One region of the Citricoccus parietis genome, then DNA from elsewhere that is predicted to be linked to it. Evidence: predicted binding sites of a transcription regulator. Region 1 holds the regulator's gene; the other holds the start of a gene.

Evidence for each region. The regulator HrcA, encoded in region 1, represses chaperone genes, less so after heat shock. The targets are predictions, from matches to a motif close to TTNGCACTCGNNNNNNNCGAGTGCNAA.
Region 2: a site for HrcA is predicted at 8,084-8,110, ahead of groL (chaperonin GroEL). Genes of this name have one in related genera too.

The regions. Positions count from the first base shown of each region.
Region 1 covers NZ_JBHLWH010000043.1:51,816-61,366, forward strand. The annotation lists gene lepA (translation elongation factor 4) at 1-1,219, shown strand, start outside; gene hemW (radical SAM family heme chaperone HemW) at 1,238-2,518, shown strand; gene ACFFIO_RS15280 (hypothetical protein) at 2,529-3,011, opposite strand; gene ACFFIO_RS15285 (DUF4870 domain-containing protein) at 3,071-3,502, opposite strand; gene ACFFIO_RS15290 (DUF3097 family protein) at 4,274-5,149, opposite strand; gene hrcA (heat-inducible transcriptional repressor HrcA) at 5,378-6,391, shown strand; gene dnaJ (molecular chaperone DnaJ) at 6,443-7,588, shown strand; gene ACFFIO_RS15305 (16S rRNA (uracil(1498)-N(3))-methyltransferase) at 7,585-8,370, shown strand; gene ACFFIO_RS15310 (PhoH family protein) at 8,412-9,428, shown strand; gene ybeY (rRNA maturation RNase YbeY) at 9,418-9,551, shown strand, end outside.
Region 2 covers NZ_JBHLWH010000021.1:4,262-15,385, forward strand. The annotation lists gene ACFFIO_RS07125 (hypothetical protein) at 1-449, opposite strand, end outside; gene ACFFIO_RS07130 (hypothetical protein) at 533-994, opposite strand; gene ACFFIO_RS07135 (hypothetical protein) at 991-1,227, opposite strand; gene ACFFIO_RS07140 (hypothetical protein) at 1,224-1,460, opposite strand; gene ACFFIO_RS07145 (helix-turn-helix domain-containing protein) at 1,686-1,817, opposite strand; gene ACFFIO_RS07150 (TMEM164-related integral membrane acyltransferase) at 2,381-3,118, shown strand; gene ACFFIO_RS07155 (DsbA family protein) at 3,084-3,827, opposite strand; tRNA gene ACFFIO_RS07160 (tRNA-Val) at 3,944-4,020, shown strand; gene ACFFIO_RS07165 (threonine/serine exporter family protein) at 4,147-6,120, shown strand; gene ACFFIO_RS07170 (uracil-DNA glycosylase) at 6,130-6,819, opposite strand; gene ACFFIO_RS07175 (DUF3263 domain-containing protein) at 6,944-7,261, shown strand; gene ACFFIO_RS07180 (LytR C-terminal domain-containing protein) at 7,358-8,041, shown strand; gene groL (chaperonin GroEL) at 8,289-9,926, shown strand; gene ACFFIO_RS07190 (DUF4031 domain-containing protein) at 10,051-10,983, opposite strand.

The DNA of each region.
Region 1 (9,551 bases):
TGACACCTACCGGGGCGTGGTCACCTATGTCCGCGTGGTGGACGGCAAGCTGTCCCCGCGTGAGAAGATCAGGATGATGTCCACGGGGGCCACCCACGAACTCCTCGAGATCGGCGTGTCCTCCCCGGAGCCCAAGCCCTCCAAGGGGCTCTCCGTCGGCGAGGTGGGCTACCTCATCACCGGTGTCAAGGACGTCCGCCAGTCCAAGGTCGGTGACACGGTGACGGGCGCCGGCAATCCCGCGCAGGACCAGATCGGTGGCTATGAGGATCCCAAGCCGATGGTCTTCTCCGGGCTGTACCCGATCGACGGCTCCGACTACCCGGTGCTGCGTGATGCCCTGGACAAGCTCAAGCTCAACGACGCCGCCCTGGTGTACGAGCCCGAGACGTCCGTGGCCCTCGGCTTCGGGTTCCGCGTGGGCTTCCTCGGCCTGCTGCACCTGGAGATCATCCGTGAGCGCCTGGAGCGCGAGTTCAACCTGGACCTGATCTCCACCGCCCCGAACGTGGTCTACGAGGTCACCAAGGAGGACAAGACGGTCGTCACGGTGACGAACCCGTCCGAGTTCCCGGAGGGCAAGATCAACGAGGTCGCCGAGCCCATGGCATCGGCGACGATCATCGTCCCCAGCGAGTTCATCGGCTCCGTCATGGAGCTCTGCCAGGGCAAGCGCGGCCAGATGAAGGGCATGGACTACCTCTCCGAGGAGCGCGTGGAGATCCGCTACTGGATCCCGCTGGCGGAGATCGTCTTCGACTTCTTCGACCTGCTCAAGTCCCGCACCAAGGGCTATGCCTCGCTGGACTGGAAGGCCGACGGCGAGCAGACCTCCGACCTGGTCAAGGTGGACATCCTGCTCCAGGGCGAGACCGTGGACGCGTTCAGCTCCATCACCCACAAGGACAACGCCTACGCCTATGGCGTGATGATGACCGGCAAGCTCAAGGAACTGATCCCGCGCCAGCAGTACGAGGTGCCGATCCAGGCCGCCATCGGCTCACGCATCATCGCCCGCGAGAACATCCGCGCCATCCGCAAGGACGTGCTCTCCAAGTGCTACGGCGGTGACATCTCTCGTAAGCGCAAGCTGCTGGAGAAGCAGAAGGAGGGCAAGAAGCGCATGAAGATGGTCGGCCGCGTGGAGGTCCCGCAGGAGGCCTTCATCGCCGCGCTGTCCTCGGACGGCGCGGGCTCCGAGACCGGCGCCAAGAAGTAGGGCGGGGACGAACACACCTTGCCTTCGATCCTTCCCCTCGGCGACCCCGCGCCCGACGACGGCCGGTTCCCCGCAGCGGTAGGGAACCGGGTGCGTGAGGCGGCCGAGACCGGCCAGCCGCGCACCTTCAGCCTCTACGTGCACGTCCCGTTCTGCTCCGTGCGGTGCGGCTACTGCGACTTCAACACCTATACCGCCGAGGACCTGGGCCCCGGCGCGTCCCGGACGTCCTACGCGGACACCGTGGCCGGTGAGCTGGACTTCGCGGCGCAGGCGCTGGCAGGTTCGGAGATCCCCCCGCGCACGCTGGAGACCGTCTTCTTCGGCGGCGGCACACCCACCCTGCTGCCCGCCGCAGACCTGGTCCGCATCCTCGGCAGGGCCCGGGACATCTTCGGGATCACGCCCGGAGCCGAGATCACCTCGGAGGCCAACCCCGACTCGGTCTCCCTTGAGTCTCTGCGGGAGATGGCCGCCGGTGGATTCACCCGGGTCTCCTTCGGCATGCAGTCCGCCGTCCCGCACGTGCTGGCCACGCTGGACCGCACGCACCGGCAGGAGAACGTCCCGGCCGCCGTCGGCTGGGCCCGCGAGGCCGGCCTGGAGGTGTCCCTGGACCTGATCTACGGCACGCCGGGGGAGTCTCTGGAGGACTGGCGCACCACCGTCGAGGCGGCACTGGCCCTGGCGCCGGATCACATCTCGGCCTATTCGCTCATCGTGGAGGACGGAACCAAGTTCGGGGCCTCCGTCAAACGGGGGACCGTGCCGGATGTGGACCCGGACGACCAGGCCGACAAGTACCTGCTGGCCGAGCGGCTCTTCGCGGAGGCGGGCTACCGCTGGTATGAGATCTCGAACTGGGCCCACGACCCGGATGACCGCGGCATCCACCGGGCCCGGCACAATGTGGCCTACTGGCGTGACCAGGACTGGTGGGGTGCCGGCCCCGGCGCCCACTCACACCTGGCTGGCGTCCGGTTCTGGAACGCCAAGCATCCGGCGGCCTACGCGCAGCGGCTGGCCACCGGGATCTCGCCGTCCGTCGGCCGGGAGGAACCCGACGCCGAGGCGCGGTTCCTGGAGCGCGTCATGCTGGGCGTCCGGCTCTCGGACGGGTTGCCGACGGCCGCCCTGGAGGAAGCGCCCGACGGCGGTGCCCAGGCGCGCCAGGAGATCGCCGCGATGATCGGCGAGGGACTGCTGGACGGACGGGCGGCGCTGGCCGGCCGGGTGGTGCCCACCCTGCAGGGGCGGCTGCTGGACGACGCGATCGTCCGGCGGCTGGCCGGGTTCTGAAGCGGAGAAGTCATCCAATCTGGTACGTCAGTCCCCAGCCGCGGCCCAGCATCTCAGCTGTGAAATCCTGGGCCCGGCCTAAAAATTGGAGAATGTAGGACCTCTCCTGCTCGTGGTCACAGCGAGGATCGCGATACTTCGCCACGAGGCGGTCCGCGTCGGGTGTACCGATCTTGGCCAGGTCCCGCGCAACCTCATCGACGTCTTGGGGTGACAACGCCTTGACGTAGGGCAGCCACGTGCACCCACCGTCCATCAAAGTGACGTTCCCTTCAAAGAGACGATGAGACACCCTGGGTTCACCGTCCTCCCCGAGGGTCAGGCCCTGCAAGGGACCCCAGCACTTGTCGAGGTAGAGCATCTCAGGCCGTTCATCGTCGGTTGTCATCCATGCGTCCCCGAAGGGATCGTCGCCGGCGAAAGGTCGCGGGTCCTTGAGTGCGAACGGGACGAACTTGGGGGCCAAAGGGTAGGCGTAGTAGCGGATTCCCATGCCTCCATGGTGATCGACCAGGAGGTGCCGTGGAGCGGGTCTCGCCGTATTGTGGATAACTACTGAATCAGGCGCAGGTTCAGCGGGTAGCGGTAGGGGCGGCCCTTGTTGCACTGGATGCCTGCCGCCACGCCGGAGACCGTCATGAACAGCCACAAGAGCATGGCGACGATCCCGAAGATGCCGCCGACGATCGGGATGAGGGCCAGCAGGTTCGCCACGATGGCCAGCACCGTGGGCGGCAGCGTGAAGTTCAGCGCCTCCTTGGCCTCCTGGGCCGTGAACGGTCCGCGGTGGCGGAAGACCAGGTAGATCACCAGGGAGGGAATGCACCCGAGAAAGCCGCCGAAGTGCCCGAGGGTGGCCCACTGACGGTCCTCGGCCGGCGTCAGCGGCTCGGCCTGGTCCGGTGAACCCTGCAGTTGCTGTTCGCGCCGGGGGGCGGCGCCGGGGCGCGGGCGGTACGGACTGCCTGGCTGCTGCTGGGACACCGAACTGCCTTTCGTCCTGAGTCGATTCGAAGTACTTGCCGACATTCTACGTTCCAGTTTGACCCTACTCCGCTTGCCGCGCGCTCTTAACTCGTCCGTCTCCGAAGGTATTCGTGTCCAGACATATTGGGAGGGATTTATCATGGAGATCGTCGGGGGTCTGATCAGTGCGACCAATGACAAGGTTGGAAACCTACTGACTATGGTCTACTCATTCAGGTGTGGACTCATGTGGTGGCTTGCTGTCGTGAGCAGCGCGGAGGGGCACGATTCGATACTCGAGACGTCACGGCGATTCTTGAGCTATCTGGATATCCCCGGCACAGACTGGACACACGGTGTGCAAACGTGGTTTGCAGTTCGCCCGGTACTTATCATCCCGCTTGGACTCGTTCTGATATGCGGCGGTTGCATTGCCGTATTCTCCGACCGAATGCACCTGTTAACGCGGACTGCGCCAGTCTGTTGCTGGGTACAGTCCTAGTCCATGAAGGAACTGCTGGCGCGTGGTCTGCCATAGCGATGGCAATGGCCATAGTCCTCGTTTCAGTACTTGGATGTCTATCCGTTCTCGCCGCGAAACGCTCGTTTCCAAGATCTTGGGACACTGGTCCAGCCCTTGAGACGTGCCTTAGGCCTGCGATGTCTTTGGGATCCGGCATTCTGTTCGTGCCGTTGATTAGCTGGGGTCGGGCATTCGGAGGGTCTGCCCATTCGCAGCAATCAGGAGCGAATCCGTTAGATCCGATCTATGTTCAGAATGTGGGACCGTTACGTCGATGAATCTACGGTCAGGAAATCGATGACCTCCTCCACCCGGCCCAGCAGGGTCGGCTCCAGGTCGGCATAGGTCCGAACCTGGGACAACAGCCTCTTCCAGCCCAGGCCGATGTCCTCCTTGGTCCGGTGCGGCCAGCCGAGGCCGGCGAGGATGCCCGTCTTCCAGTCCTGGCCCTTCGGCACCACGGGCCAGGCGCCGATGCCCAGGACGGCGGGCTTGATGACCTGCCAGACGTCCACGTAGGGATGGCCGACGATCAGCACGTTACCGCGCGCCCCGGGCACCTTCATGGCCTCGGCGGCGATCCTCTCCTCCTTGGACCCGGTCACCAGGTGGTCCACGAGGATGCCGAGCCGGCGCTGCGGACCGGGCGAGAAATCTCTGATCGCGCCCGCCAGGTCGTCCACTCCGTGGAGCGGCTCGACGACGATCCCCTCCAGTCGCAGGTCCTCACCCCAGACCTTCTCCACGAGCTCGGCGTCATGCAGCCCTTCGACCCAGATGCGGGAGGCCCGCGCCGTGCGGGCCCGGGCATGGTCCACGCGCACGGAGCCCGACGCCGTCCGGGCCGGCTTCGCGGGGGAGGCGCCGTAGGTGCCTCCCGGTGCGGGGGCCACCACCTCGACGGGCTCGCCGTCCACGAGGAAGCCATAGCCCAGGGGGAAGGACTTCGTGCGTCCCCGGCGGTCCTCCAGGACGACGAGGTGCACGCCACCGGACTTCTCGACCCGCAGGACGGCACCGGTGAATCCGGTCTCCGTGTCCTCCAGGACGGTGCCCTGGTGCGCGGGGACCTTCTCGACGATGCGGGCGGTCGGGCGGAAGCCGCCGTCGAGGGTGCCCGGGCCCCAGTTGTTCCATTCCACGGGCATCGACGCTAGCAAGGGGAGCCGGCGTAACCGTGCAGCGGCTCGCGCGGCACGCGGTCGGTACCGGGCTGGCGCACCCGGTCGGCGCGGGGCCGGCGATGTGCGGGCCGCGAGTCGGCACCCTCAGAGGTGAGGGGAAGCGGTGGTACGTCGATTGGACACAAGGTCTAGACTTGGCACTTCAAAGCGTCGAGTGCTAAGCCGGATGACAGGCAGGAGGAACCGATGAGCGAACAGCCGCGCCGCATGCAGGTGCTGCAGGCCATCGTGGAGGACTACGTGTCCTCCCGCGAGCCCGTCGGATCCAAGGCCCTGGTGGACCGCCACCAGTTGGGCGTGTCCTCGGCCACTGTCCGGAATGACATGGCCGCCTTGGAGGAGGAGGGGCTCATTGTGGCCCCGCACACCTCCTCCGGACGCATCCCCACGGACAAGGGCTACCGGATCTTCGTGGACCAGATCTCCGAGGTCAAGCCGCTGTCCGCCGCGGAGAAGCGCGCGGTGCAGACGCTGCTGGATGCCAATGGCGACTTCAACGAGATGATGGCCCGGACCGTGCGGCTGCTCGCACAGCTCACCAACCAGGTGGCCGTGCTGCAATACCCCCATGTGGACTCCTCCACCATCCGGCACATCGAGTTCGTCTTCCTGGCGCCCCGCCGGGCCCTCGTCGTGGTGATCCTGTCCACCGGACAGGTCGACCAGCGGGCCTTCGGGCTCGAGGTCGAGGCCAACGAGACATCCCTGACCGTGCTGAAGCAGCAGTTCCTGCGCTATCTGGACGGGCTGACCCCGGTCCAGGCCGCGGAGGGACTCCGGCTCGCGCTGGCCGAGGTTCCGGCGGAGGACCGGGATCTTGCCCTGGCCTTCGCCGTCCAACTGGACCAGATGTTCGCGGCACGCCGGGAGGACCGGATCATCATGGCCGGCACCGCCAACCTGGCACGCTCGACCGGAGACTTCCCGTTCTCGATCGGCCCCATCCTGGAAGCCCTCGAGGAACAGGTCGTGTTGTTGCGCCTGCTGACCGAGATGGAGCAGGATGTGCGTGGCCTCAGCGTGCGCATCGGCTCCGAGAACACCGGCTCCCTGTCCGAGGCGTCTGTCGTCGCCGCCGGCTACGGCCCCGGCTCCGGCGCCAAGCTCGGCGTCGTGGGCCCCACCCGCATGGACTACCCGGGCACCATGACCGCCGTTCGGGCGATCGCCCGGTACCTGTCCCGGATCCTGTCGCAGTAGCGGCCAGGACTGACATCCACCACCCCACCACCGGAAGGAACACCGCAGACCGTGGCTGACCATTACGAGGTACTCGGCGTTGGCCGGGATGCCTCCGCCGAGGAGATCAAGCGCGCCTACCGCAAGTTGGCCCGTAAGCTCCATCCCGACGTGAACCCCGCGCCCGACGCCTCCGAGGAGTTCAAGAACGTCACGCGTGCCTACGAGGTCCTCTCGGACCAGGAGAAGCGCCGCAACTATGACGCCACGGGCCATGAGAACGGCACCGGCGGCATGGGCGGCGGCTTCGGTGGCGCCGATTTCGGCGGTTTCCAGGACATCTTCGAGACCTTCTTCGGCGGTGGCGGCTCCGGCGGCATGGGCGGTGGCCGGGGCGGTGGTCCCGCCAGCCGTGCGCGGCGGGGACAGGACGCCCTCATCACGGCCAAGCTCGACCTCAGCGATGCGGTCTTCGGCACCGAGAAGACCCTCGAGGTGGACACCGCCGTGGTGTGCCCCACCTGTGACGGCAGCTGCAGCCAGCCGGGCACGCATCCGGAGACCTGCACCATCTGCAATGGCCAGGGCGCCATCCGCCGGCCGGTCCGCTCCATCCTCGGCACCGTCATGGCCGCCGAGACCTGCTCGGCCTGCCAGGGCTTCGGGACCGTCATTCCGGATCCGTGCCGCGAGTGCTCCGGGCAGGGCCGCATCCGAGAGCGCACCTCACTGACCATCAAGATCCCCGCCGGTGTGGCCACGGGGACCCGGATCCAGCTCGCCGGCCGCGGCGAGGCCGGTCCCGGCGGCGGCCCGAATGCCGATCTCTACGTGGAGATCGAGGTGCGTCAGCACGAGGTGTTCGTCCGCGACGGCGACCACCTGCTGGCCACAATGAGCGTGCCGATGGCGGCCGCCGCCCTGGGCACCACGCTCACGCTGGACACCTTCGACGGTGAGAAGGAAGTGCCGGTGAAGGCCGGCACCCAGTCCGGAGAGGTGCAGACCCTCAAGGGCCTGGGCGTTGGCCGGTTGCGGAGCTCGGGCCGGGGCGATCTCAAAGTCACCCTGCGGGTGGAGACCCCCACCAAACTCGACGACGAGCAGCGCGCCCTGCTGGAGCAGCTGGCCGGTCTGCGCGGTGAGGACCTGGTGCACGGCACCACGGAGCACCGTGGGCTGTTCTCCAAGTTCCGGGACAACCTCAAGAACCTGTGAGCAACCTCCTCTTCTACGTCGGAGACGGCGAGCTGGCCCCCGCTTCGTCGGGGGCCACCGTGGTGGTCTCGGGTGCCGAGGCCCGGCACGCGGCCCAGGTCATGCGGCTGTCGCCGGGGGAGCGCGTGGACGTGGCGGACGGATCCGGCCGGCGGGTGAGCGGCACCGTGCGCTCCGCGGCGCCCGATCGGCTGGAAATCACCGCCGAGACCGTCCACGATGAACCGGCGCCGTACCCGGAACTCGTCCTCGTCCAGGCCCTCGCCAAGGGCGACCGGGACCTGCTGGCCATCCAGACGGCGACGGAACTGGGCCTCGATGCCGTGCACCCCTGGCAGGCCGAACGTTCCATCGTGCGATGGAAGGGCGACAAGGCCGCCAAAGCTGTGTCCAAGTGGGAGGCGGCCCTGCTCTCGGCCGCGAAGCAGGCACGCCGCACCCGGGTGCCCCGCACGGAGAAGGTGCTCGACGGCGTCGGGGTCGCCTCGGTCTGTGGCCCTGGTTCCCTGGTGCTCGTCCTGCACGAGGACGCGCGGCAGTCGCTGGGCGAGGCCGTCGCCGAGGCGGGGATTCTGATCGGCGAGACCGTAGAACCGGTAGAACGGATCGTGCTCGTGGTCGGCCCCGAGGGTGGCATCAGCCCGGCCGAGACCGCGGCCCTGTCCGAGGCCGGGGGGCTGCCCGTGCTGCTGGGGCGCCATGTGCTCCGGTCCTCCACCGCCGGTCCGGCCGCCGTCGCCGTCCTCCAGCAGCTGCTGGGACGGTTCGGGCCTCGGACGTAGACTGGCCTCGTAGTGCACCCGTCTCACTCTTTGCCCACCAGTTGTCCCACCAGCCAGGAGCTGAAGCACCTCCCTTGAGTCTTTCCACGGAACGTGACCACATCACCATCACCTTCGCCTCCGCGGAGACCATGGTGCGGACCTTCGGGCCGCAGGACCTGTTGCTGCGAATCCTCGACGGCCTCTATCCGGATCTGACCGTCTCCGTGCGCGGTGAGGACCTGGACGTGGAGGGCCCCGCACCGGACGTGCAGCAGGCGCGCCAGGTGATCGAGGACCTGCACGGCCTCGCCCGGCGCGGCACCTCGATCACTCCCGAGGTCATCGAACAGGTGACCAGCCTGGTGCGGGGTGGCTCCGGGGCCCAGGCCTCAGGACTGCTCTCCGCCTCGATCCTCTCCAGCCGGGGCCGCCAGATCCGGCCCAAGACGGCGAACCAGCAGCACTATGTGGAGAGCATCGACCAGAACACCATCACCTTCGGTCTCGGTCCCGCCGGCACCGGCAAGACCTACCTGGCCATGGCCAAGGCGGTCCAGGCGTTGCAGGCCAAGGAGGTCAACCGGATCATCCTCACCCGGCCGGCCGTCGAGGCGGGGGAGCGGTTGGGGTACCTGCCGGGCTCGCTCAGCGAGAAGATCGACCCGTACCTGCGGCCCCTCTACGATGCCCTGCATGACATGGTCGAACCCGAGTCCATCCCGCGGCTCATGGCGGACGGGACGATCGAGGTGGCGCCCCTGGCCTACATGCGCGGACGCACACTCAACGATGCGTTCATCATCCTCGACGAGGCCCAGAACACCACGGTCGAGCAGATGAAGATGTTCCTGACCCGTCTCGGCTTCGGCTCTCACATGGTCGTCACCGGCGACACCAGCCAGGTCGACCTCCCGCGGGGGACCCATTCGGGCCTGGCCCAGTCCGTCTCCATCCTGGAGGGCGTGCAGGACATCGCCGTCATTCGGCTGCAGTCCGCGGACGTGGTTCGCCACCGCCTCGTGAGCCGGATCGTGGACGCCTACGAGAACGCTGGGGGGAGCACCGATGGCCATTGAGATCGTCAACGAGTCCGGCGCTGAGGTTGACGAGGAGTCGCTGCTCGCCCTGTCCCGTTCCGTCCTGGAATCGCTGCACGTCCATCCGGGAGCGGAACTCTCCGTGGTGTGCGTGGACGAGGC
Region 2 (11,124 bases), on a different contig from region 1:
ATCACCCTGTGGCGGGCAGGGTTGAACGGCAGCGGTTCAGCATCGATCCAGACGGACACCCCGTGTCGCTCCGCGTCGGCGTCCATGTGGCACAGGATCTCGTAACCGCGCCAGGCATACTTTGGTGTCGGGCCGTTGCCGTAGAACACACCCCACAGTTCGGCCGCTAGAGCGCTCCCCGACCGTCCGAACAACCTTCCCCTCACCTCGTGGGCGCGGAGTCGCAGAGCAGCGTTTCCGGCCACGTCTAGCTGAGTCTCCTCGGGCGGGGTGACTGACCAGTCGATGCGCACCCTGACCGTAGCGCGCTCGACTTCAGTGAGGGACCGCACCGGCCAGCGCTTGGACAGAGGATCGCCGTTGCCGTCGTGGTCCTTGTAACTGTCGCGCACCCAGCGAGCCGAAACTTTCGGATAGGTGGCAACAGGGGCTACGCTTGTTTTGACCATGGTCTCCAGGAACCTTTCATTGGTCGAGGTGGCCCCGTGCGAGCTAGAAGGCTCGAACGGGGCCACTGGTCTTGGTGGATGGATTAGAGGACTGGAAAGCGCACCAGGTACTGACGCTTGATCCTCGAGTACTTGCCCTCTAGGCGGGATAGCGATCCCACGGGATCTTCCAGGTCGGTCAGAATATTGGCGATGCGACCTTCCATCTGGAAGACCTGTTTGGCGAGGTACTCGACGCTTGCCTCCAATCCGAAGAATTCGTCGAGTTTGGCCTCGTCCATCACTGCCGAGCCGTCGAACTCGGCATTGAGTTCGGCGATCCGAGCCGTCTTCGCCTGGAGCTCACCGAGCTTCCCGTTGAGATCGGCATGGAAAGCTACGGCATCCGCCGCTTGGCGGTCTGCATGGGCCGTTACCGCGCGATTCAGATCACGGATGGTCTCTTGCATTGCCTTCTTGCCATCCGGAGTCTGCGCGTACACACCCACGGCCTGATTGTTAAGGACGGTGTCGATGGCTTGGTTGATGGTCACGGCGCTGTTCATCGTTCGGCTCCTGCCTGGCGGCGCTTGCGGGACGCGACCCGTAGCTGGTCTGTGATCTGCTTGGTTTCCTGTTGGGCGATGGACTTCTTCGCGGCTATCTCCTGCCCACGGCTCAGGGTGTCCAAGGCCTTTTCCACGTCTCGCAACGGCGCGAGCTGGGACAGCTTCGTTGCCGCGCCCCGGCTGCTGGCCGTGGGGCCGAGCTTCGTTCCTCCGATGTCAATGGTGGTCATTTCGTTGTCTCCTTCTTTTGGGTGGTGTGAGTTGGGGTTGGCGTAACGAGAGCTGGGAAGCCCACTTCGTTGAGGTGTTGGACCAGGGCTCGGCGAATGATCGAACGCTTGGACTCGCCTGTCATCTGCGACAAATAGGTAAGGGCGTCGAACGTCGCTGTATTGACGTTGAGATGGACTTGATGTTGTCGCCCGTCCAGGGGCGTACCGGTTCGGTGAAATTCCTCAGACACTTGGTCTCCTTGAGGTTCGGGGTAGTGATTGCGGCTGAAGACCGCGAGAATTGAGGTCATGACTAACGACAGAAACGTCCCTGAAACTGACCTGATGAAGAAGGGTGCTCCCGGCGGGTACCTGAAACGAAAGCCATGGGTCCCTCCGAGGACGGCCAGGGAGAGGGAAGAGGCATCGGAGTACACCGGGGAACCGCTGCGCCAGCAGGCAAGTGGCCTTCGCCGCTAGAGCGCCTCTACGGTGTTCCGGGCGATGTAGTCGTCCAGGTCAGACTGACGAAAGCGCACGAACCTGCCCACCTTGACGTAGGTAATCTCGCGCCGGGCCACGGCATCCTGCAATTGCCTCTCGGTCATTCCGAGAGATGGCGCGGCCACTGGGATCGCTAGATTCGGGGCTTGGGGGTTCTTGAGGTTGGTTGCCATTGGTACTCCAGGGGACTCATGGAGCTGCATCTGGACGACAAAAAGCCCAGCAGCTCCAACGTTGATCGTTGGTGCTACCGGGCTAGGTAGTCTCTGGTGTCTTCTACGGCCTGACGGACAAAGCGTCAGATCAGTTGAACCCAAATGACAGTGCTACTCGTTCGTATAATCGTCCGCTCGTATCGGACGAGAAGTACGTTAGCCGCTGCGGCTCGGTTCGGCAACACGACGACCGACCCGTTCGGGGATCCCGCCGAAAACCCGTCGGAATCCCGCCCGACTGGGCCGGACGCCCCAATCCGGATGGGTACGTTTTAGCCCGCTTGGACGGGTGCACTTCTGCGAAAGCGCGGGTCTAATCGGATCCAAGCGTATAGAAGCGTTACCCCTCGTCAATGCCGCTAATCGGCCTTGTAAACAGGGGGTCACCGGTTCGAATCCGGTAGGGGGCTCCACCGCCGTCCTGCGCCCTCCGCGCTGGATAGCCTAGGGACATGAATTCGTTCCTGGACCCGCGGGCTCCGTATATCCCGTTGTTCGGGGCGGACCACCTGCTGGCCCTGGGGATGGTGCTGGCAGCCTTGGCCCTGCTGCTGGCGTTCCGCCGCCAGGTGCGGGACTTTGCCCCGGTGCTGCGCTGGGGCTTCCTGGTCCTGGCCCTCGTACAACAGGTGGCCCTGTACAGCTACCAGACGTTCGTGGCCGGCTGGGACTGGGGCGACTCCCTGCCACTGCACATCTCCCGCGTGACCACGCTGATCCTGATGGCGTACCTCATCACAGGGCGGCGCACGGTGCTGGAGGTGGGCTTCTACTTCGGTCTCTACGCGTACGCGACGTTCATCTACCCGCAGCGGATCCAGCCGATGGACCACCTCATGGGGTGGAGCTTCCTGGTCAGCCATGCCGTGACCATCCTGGTGCCGGTCCTCGCTGGGATCGTCGACGGATGGCGGCCCACCGTCCGCGGGCTGTGGCGGTCCTACGCCTGGTTCCTCGCATATTTCGGGGTAGTGCTGGGAGTCAACGCCCTCACGGACGGCAACTACTTCTACCTGAAGTTCCGGCCGTTCCTGCAGACCCTGCCCGACCCGCTCTACTGGCTGGCAGCCTGCGCGGCCACGTTGGCGCTGATGTGGATCGGCTACGCGGTGGCCCGGAGCATCCCCGTGCAGCGCGGAGTGCAGGGCGCCGAGGTCATCGCCCGGAGCGGTCTGTCAGCCAGGCCTTGAGGTCGCCGTGCTGCTCGGGGTTGTACAGCATCGAGTCGGCGGTCGAGTAGACCGAGGGGACGCCGCGGAGCCCGAAGTCGGAGAAGTCGGACATGGCGGCGGTGATCTGTGGGGCTCCACCGTCCTCGGTGACGCACTGCTCGACCGACGCGGTGCCTCCGCCGATGTCATCGGCCTGGGTCACCAGGGTGGCATCGTCCGGCTGGGCCGTTGCCTGCTCGAAGAGCCAGGACTGGAAGGCGTGCAGCTTGTTGCCGGCTGCCTCGTCCTCACTCCCGGTGCCCGCTTCCAGCGAACCCTCCAGGCAGTAGTACGCGTTGGCGGCCCGCGTGGACCAGGACTCCGGATCGCCCTGGCCCAGGAAGTCCACGATGCGGTAATCAGCCTCCAGCTCGCCACCGGACACCAGGCCGTGGATCAGGCCCCCGTTCTGCTCATGGAAGGCCGCGCAATGCGGGCAGGCGAAGTCCTCGAAGATCTGCACCCCGGAAGCCTCGGTCCCGGCCGTCTGCTCCGGTGCGGAGGACGAGGAGGCGGCCGGATCGGAGGAGCCGCCGTGCTCGGCATGGCGGATGGCATCGGCGCAACCCGTCAGAGCCACCACGGTGGCCGCCGCCAGGGCGAGGGTGACACCGAGCCGTGCCGGCCGGGGGGAGGATGTGGGGGAGGACGAAGTGGTGTCAGTGCTCTCGGCCGGGTTGGTGCGCATGACTGACATCCTAGGGGCGGTCCCGGACGGCGGAGGCGCCGTTTTCTGGTTCACCGCGTGTTCTGGTAGGCTTTCATAGCTGTTGGCCCCTCGTCAGAGTGCTGGCCCGGCATGATGGATCTTTAGCTCAGTTGGTTAGAGCGTTCGCTTCACACGCGAGAGGTCGCTGGTTCGAGTCCAGTAAGATCCACCACATCCTGAAGGGCCCGGAGCGGGCCCTTCAGTCGTTAACCGGGCGGTATCTCACAGGGCAGTACAGTGTTGTCCGGCGCCCACCGGATCAGGATGTGGCGGCGGCTCGGCAGGGAAGGGAGCGGCGGTGGAGAAGATCCCCGAAACCCGGTCTGGTCATCGGCACGCGCAGGAACCGCCCGCCGACCTCGCCCAGATCCCCATCATCAAGCCCTCCCGGCGCTCGCCGGAGGACTACCTCGACGCCACCGCCGGCACGGGCCCCGAGGCCGAACCGGAGACCGCGCCTGCGCCGACGTCGGCCATCGACTTCGCGCTCGGACCGGCGGCCGAGGCCGCCGGGCTCCCCACGACCGGTGGGCACCCCATGGCGCCGACCCCCACCCAGTCGGTCGAGACTGCCGACCCGGTGCGCACGGATTCCGGCACCACCGTGGTGGGCGGGCCGATCACGCCCGGCGGGGACGCCGGCGTCGGGCCGACCGATGCACGGCCGACCGACGGACCGCCGGGCGATGCGACCCTGACCGACACCCCGCTGACGGAACCGCCGGCCTCTGATCCGGTGCCGCAATCCGTGCTGGCGCCCTCCGAGCCGACCACGGGGGAGACCCCGGCGACGGCGCCGATCGGCACTACCGGCACCACCGGCACGGTCGGCGTCCCGGAGCGGGAGAAGAAGCCGTCGAAGGGCCGCCTTCGGTTCTCGGGCGGCTCCGCCTTCAAGCGGATGATGTACTCGGAGCCGCTGCCGACCCAGACGCTGTCCATCGTGGACCGGATCGCCACCAGCCCCTATGCCAACCCGTACCTGCGCACCACCCGCAACGCGGACGCCGATGCCCGGACCACCCTGGACTTTGCGCTGAAACTCGGCGAGACCATGTTCCGTTTCGGGGCCGGCGCCCTGGAGGTGGAGACCTCGATCATCGTGGTGACCCAGGCCTTCGGTGTCCACGAGACCGAGGTGGACATCACCAACCAGTCCATCGCCCTGAATTACGCGCCCAGCGGGAAGACCCCGTACTCCCTGCACCGCGTGGTGCGGTCCTGGTCGCAGAATTACGCCGGGCTGGCCCTGCTGCACCGTCTGGTCGCCGCGGTGGCCGCCGGGGAGATGGACCGGGACGAGGCTCAGCAGACCCTGGCTGACATCCGGCACAAGCCCAAACCCTTCCCGGGGTGGCTGACCACCGTGGCCGCGGGCCTGTTCTCCGCCACCTTCGTGGTGTTCATCGGCGGCGGAGTGGTGGGCGCCGGTGTGGCCTTCCTGTCCATGATGCTGATGATGACCGTGGTGGACCTGCTGGGCCGGGCCCGGATCCCGGAGTTCTTCTCCATCATGGCCGGCGGGTTCATCGCCACGATGATCGCGCTGGTGCTGTACACGTTGGACGTGGACCTCGCGCCGTCCCTCGTGGTGGCCGGCGGGATCATGCTGCTGTTGCCCTCGGGGCGCTTCGTCTCGGCCGTGCAGGATGCCATCAACGGCTTCCCGGTCACGGCGGCGGGCCGTTTCGTCTCGGCCTTCCTTGTCTTCGCCGCGCTGATCGCCGGGATTGTGGCCGCCACCGTGTTCGCCTCCATGCTCGGGGTCCGCGAGCTCGACCTGGCCCAGGAGCCCTTCGCGGACTACCCCGTGTGGCTGCTGGGCATCCTGGTGTTCGCGGCCGCCATCTGGAACTCCATCTTCGAGCAGTCCGAATGGCGCCTGCTGCTGCCCACCGCCGTGGTGTCCCTGGCCGGCTTTGCCGTGTATGTGGGTGCCGAGTTCATCGGCGTCGGGTCCCGGTTGACCCCCGCCATCGCCGCCGTGGCGATCGGCGCCCTGGGTCGCTACGTGGCCCTGCGCATGGGTGCCCCTCAGCTCGTGGTCGCCGTCCCCGGCATCCTCTTCCTGCTGCCGGGGCTGACCATCTTCCGTTCCATGTACAAGATCGCCATGGACACGGGGGAGATGATGGAGGGCGTCATCGGGCTCTTCAACGCCGCCGTCGTCATCATGGCCATCGCGGCGGGCGTGGTCCTCGGCGACACCATCGCCCGTCCGTTCACCACGGCCTTCCAGGCCAACGAACGGCGCCGCATCGGCCGTCGCTGACCGCGGCTCTCAGCCGATGCGCCAGTCGATCGGGGTGGCGCCAGCCTGCTGGAGCAACTCGTTCGTCCGGCTGAAGGGCTTCGAACCGAAGAACCCGCGGCGGGCGGACAGCGGCGAGGGGTGCGCGGACTCGACGATCCCCACCGGACTGGCCTGTGGCGCACATTCCTGCAGTACGGGAGCCATCTTCCGCGCATCGGCGCCCCAGAGGATCGCCACGAGCGGTGTGCCGCGGGAGGCCAGGGCCTGGACGGCGGCCTGCGTGATGCCCTCCCAGCCGAGCCTGCGGTGGCTGGCCGGCTCCCCGGCGGCCACCGTCAGCACGCGGTTGAGCAGCAGGACGCCCTGGTCCGCCCACGCGGTCAGGTCCCCGTGGGCGGCGGGCGGCACGCCCACATCGCTGGAGAGCTCCCGGTAGATGTTCGCCAGTGAGCGCGGCAGCGGGGACACGTGCCGGTCCACCGCGAAGCTCATCCCGATCGGGTGTCCCGGCGTCGGGTACGGGTCCTGCCCCAGGATGAGCACCTTCACCTGCTCGAAGGGCTGCCGGAAGGCGCGCAGCACGTTCTCCGGCGCGGGCAGGATCTGCTCTCCGGCCGCGCGTCGGGCCTGGATGTTCTGCCCGACGACGGCCAGGGCCTCGCGCTGCGAGGCCAGGGCGTGTTCCCAGCCGGGATCCAAGGGGGCGATGAGTTCCACGTCGGCAGACTACCGGTCCGGCCGGCGTCCTGCGTCCAGGCGCTGCCCCTCAGCGGTCGGGACGAATGACACGGGTGTAGTTTCGGCCGGTAGACTGTGGAGTACCCCGTTGGAAGGACCCCTCATGACTGCAGCGAACGCCGCCGAGCCGGACGGTGCACCGACCCCGTCTGAGAGTGCCGTGGACCCCGCCGTGGACGCATTGTCCGAGCGCGACCGGGACATCCTGGACTTCGAGGACCAGTGGTGGAAGTACGGCGGGGCGAAGGACCAGGCCATTCGCGACCGGTTCTCCCTCTCGGCCACCACGTACTACCAGGTGCTCAACGGTCTGCTGGACCGTCAGGAGGCGCTGGCGCACAAGCCCATGCTTGTCAAGAGATTGCGTAGACTACGGACCACGCGCCACCGTGCACGCAGTGCCCGGCGGCAGGAGGCCTGAGCACCGCACCGGTGGTCGGGCCGTGTCCATCTCCATGACGTCCCCCGCAGACCCGGGAGCCACGCCGTGGAGCCGAGAATCTGGTGATGGTGGCCAATGACGCAGTACCCGCACGATCAATTCGACGATGTCCCCGCCTACAAGGACCGCAAGGGAACCCACCGGGCCGACCCCTCCCTGACGACCGGTTCGTCGGGCCTGGTGGGAATCTCCGTCGCGGCCGCCCTGGCCCTGGCCGTGGGAGCCTTCTCCTTCCTGGTCCTGCCCTCCCTGTTGCCCTCCGACCCGGCCAACGCGGGTGCCTCCGCCAGCGCATCGGCCACGGCGGAGGCCTCCGCGGAGTCCACCGGGCCCGAGGCCGGCCCCACCGGCGAGATGACGTCCTCACCGGAGGATCTCGAATCCTCTGAGCCCTCCGAACCGTCCGAGACCACGGCATCCGGGGAGGCGTCCTCCGCCGTGTCTGATCCGGCCGAGTCTGATCCTGCCGAGTCTGAAACGGCCGCGGACACCGGGGACACCTCCGCGCCCGTCGAGGTCTACAACGCCTCCTCGATCGGTGGCCTGGCCGGCCGGGTCTCCGGCACCCTGTCCTCCGGCGGCTTCACCGTGGCCGGCTCCGGGAACTGGCAGGGTTTCTCCGTGTCCGGCTCGGCCGTGTATTACTCGCAGAACGAGACCACCGCCCAGGCCGTGGCTGCCGAGCTGGGACTTCCGCTGATCTACGCGGCCAGCGTGCCCGGCGTCGCCGTGGTGCTCAGCTCCGACTACGCCGGCTGATTCGTCCACACGCTGAAAAGCCGTCCCACAGACCGGCTGCTGTTTGCACTCGGAGGGTGCGAGTGCTAAATATGGACTTAGCACTCTGAGGTTGTGACTGCCAAAACCCGCAGGCATGCGGGTGGTCGTGGCCTCGGAGCAGACCTGAACGTGGTGAGGCCCGGCTCCGGGCCGTCCGTCGCGGGCACTGCACAGGTCAGTTGAACACTGCCAAGCAACGCCAAGGTCCAGAAAGGACAGTGCACACATGGCCAAGACCATTGCATTCGACGAAGAGGCGCGCCGCGGCCTGGAACGGGGTCTGAACACCCTGGCCGACGCGGTCAAGGTCACCCTCGGCCCCCGCGGCCGCAACGTGGTGCTGGAGAAGAAGTGGGGCGCCCCCACGATCACCAATGACGGTGTCTCCATCGCCAAGGAGATCGAGCTCGACGATCCGTACGAGAAGATCGGTGCCGAGCTCGTCAAGGAAGTTGCCAAGAAGACTGACGACGTCGCCGGTGACGGCACCACCACCGCCACCGTGCTGGCCCAGGCCCTCGTCAAGGAAGGCCTGCGCAACGTCGCGGCCGGAGCTGACCCGCTCTCCCTGAAGCGCGGCATCGAGAAGGCCGTCGCCGCCGTCATCGAAGAGCTCGTGGCCTCCGCGAAGCCGATCGAGACCAAGGAGCAGATCGCCGCCACCGCGTCCATCTCCGCCGCTGACACCCAGATCGGCTCGCTCATCGCCGAGGCGCTGGACAAGGTCGGCAAGGAAGGCGTCGTCACCGTCGAGGAGTCCCAGACCTTCGGCCTGGAGCTCGAGCTGACCGAGGGCATGCGCTTCGACAAGGGCTACCTCTCCGGCTACTTCGTCACCGACGCCGAGCGCCAGGAGACGGTGCTGGAGGATCCCTACATCCTCATCGTCAACTCCAAGATCTCCACCGTGAAGGACATGGTTGCCCTTCTCGAGAAGATCATGCAGTCCGGCAAGTCCCTGCTGATCATCGCCGAGGACGTCGAGGGCGAAGCCCTGGCCACCCTCGTGGTCAACAAGCTCAAGGGCACCTTCAAGTCCGTGGCCGTCAAGGCCCCGGGCTTCGGTGACCGCCGCAAGGCCATGCTGGCTGACATCGCCATCCTCACCGGTGGCCAGGTCATCTCCGAAGAGGTCGGCCTGACCCTGGAGAACGCCGGCATCGAGACCCTGGGCACCGCCCGCAAGGTCGTCATCACCAAGGACGAGACCACCATCGTCGAGGGTGCCGGCGATGCCGAGCAGATCGCCGGCCGAGTGGCCCAGATCCGTGCCGAGATGGAGAACACCGACTCGGACTACGATCGCGAGAAGCTGCAGGAGCGCCTGGCCAAGCTGGCCGGCGGCGTGGCCGTCATCAAGGCCGGTGCCGCCACCGAGGTCGAGCTCAAGGAGCGTAAGCACCGCATCGAGGACGCCGTGCGCAACGCCAAGGCAGCGGTGGAGGAGGGCATCGTCGCCGGCGGCGGCGTGGCCCTGACCCAGGCGGGTGCCAAGGCCTTCGTCAAGCTCTCCCTGGAGGGTGACGAGGCCACCGGCGCCAACATCGTCAAGGTCGCCATCGAGGCCCCGATGAAGCAGATCGCCTTCAACGCCGGCCTGGAGCCGGGCGTCGTGGCTGCCAAGGTCCGCTCCCTGCCCGACGGTCACGGCCTCAACGCCGCCACCGGCGAGTACGAGGACCTGCTGGCCGCCGGCGTCAACGATCCGGTCAAGGTGACCCGCTCTGCCCTGCAGAACGCCGCCTCGATCGCCGGTCTGTTCCTCACCACCGAGGCCGTCGTGGCCGACAAGCCCGAGCCGGCTTCGGCCATGCCGGGCGGCGACGACATGGGCGGCATGGGTGGCATGGGTGGCATGATGTGATCCAGTGACCCCTGAGGTTCACTGAGCGCCCAGCTCTCACGGAACCCCCACCTTCTCGCTTTCAGTCGAGTTGGTGGGGGTTCCGGCGTTTAACACCCACGCCAACTCGACTGAAAACGAGGGGTCAGCGGGTCCAGTGCCGCGCGGTGGGATGCAGCTCGGCGGACAGGTTCCGCCGGGCATTGCGCTCCCAGAGCCTCGTGCCGGTGGTGGTCCGGTACAGGGGGTCCAGGGCGAGCAGGGACTGGACGACGCCGGCCCGCCCGGTGGCGAAGTCAGCGTCCGGTACGTGCGCGAAGTCCTGGCGCACGGCCGACAGGTAGCGGGCATAGTCCCCCCGGGAACGGCCCAGCACCTCCAGGTCGGCGTCGCTGAACACCGCCCCCGTCCGGTCGCCCGGGTCCGGATCATGGGTCACGGTCATCCGCACGAGCCGTGCCGTCTCCTCGATCTCCGGATCCGGCAGGCCCAACTCGGACAGGGCCCGTTCGGCCAGCACGGCGGAGTCCTCCTCGTCCCGCCCCGCCGGCAGGGCCGGGTCGCCACGGTAGACGGCATCGTGAAACCAGGCGGCCAGCTTCACGCTGCGCGTCCACCGGCCGCAGTCCTCGCCGTGTCTGACCAGCACGTCGATGGCCCTGAGCACGGCCAGCAGGTGCGAGCGATCGTGGTAGTGCCGGTGCGGCTCGGACCACCGGGCCAACAGGTCCGCCACCACCGGTTCCCGCTCCAGGGGAGAGGCCCCGGGGAACAGCCGATTGAACCGCTGGGTGAGGATCTTGTCCAGCTTGCCCGCCCGTTGGGCCGCCGGGATGCGCAGCCCGGAGGCCACGAGCCGGCGGACCAGATCCGCACCGCTGACCTCCTCGGCACCGCGCGCCACGAGCTCCGGATAGCGCTCCACGGGGACGTCATAGTGGTCACCGTCGAAGGCGCGCCGGGAGATTCCGGCCGCCGACGCGAAGGCGTGCAGTTCCTCGAGGGAGCGGTCCGAGACCAAGTGGGAGAACACGGTGCCGTGGGCCGGCCACCGCGCCGGATCGATCAGCACCGTCATGCAGCCCATCCTAGTTTTCCGTCGACTGGGTGTGGGTATCTCACCTCGACACACCCACACCAACTCGACTGAAGGCGTGGGACCTCGACTGAAGGCGGGGGGCGTGGAACGTGGGACGTGGAAGGGACAGGGGAAGAAGGG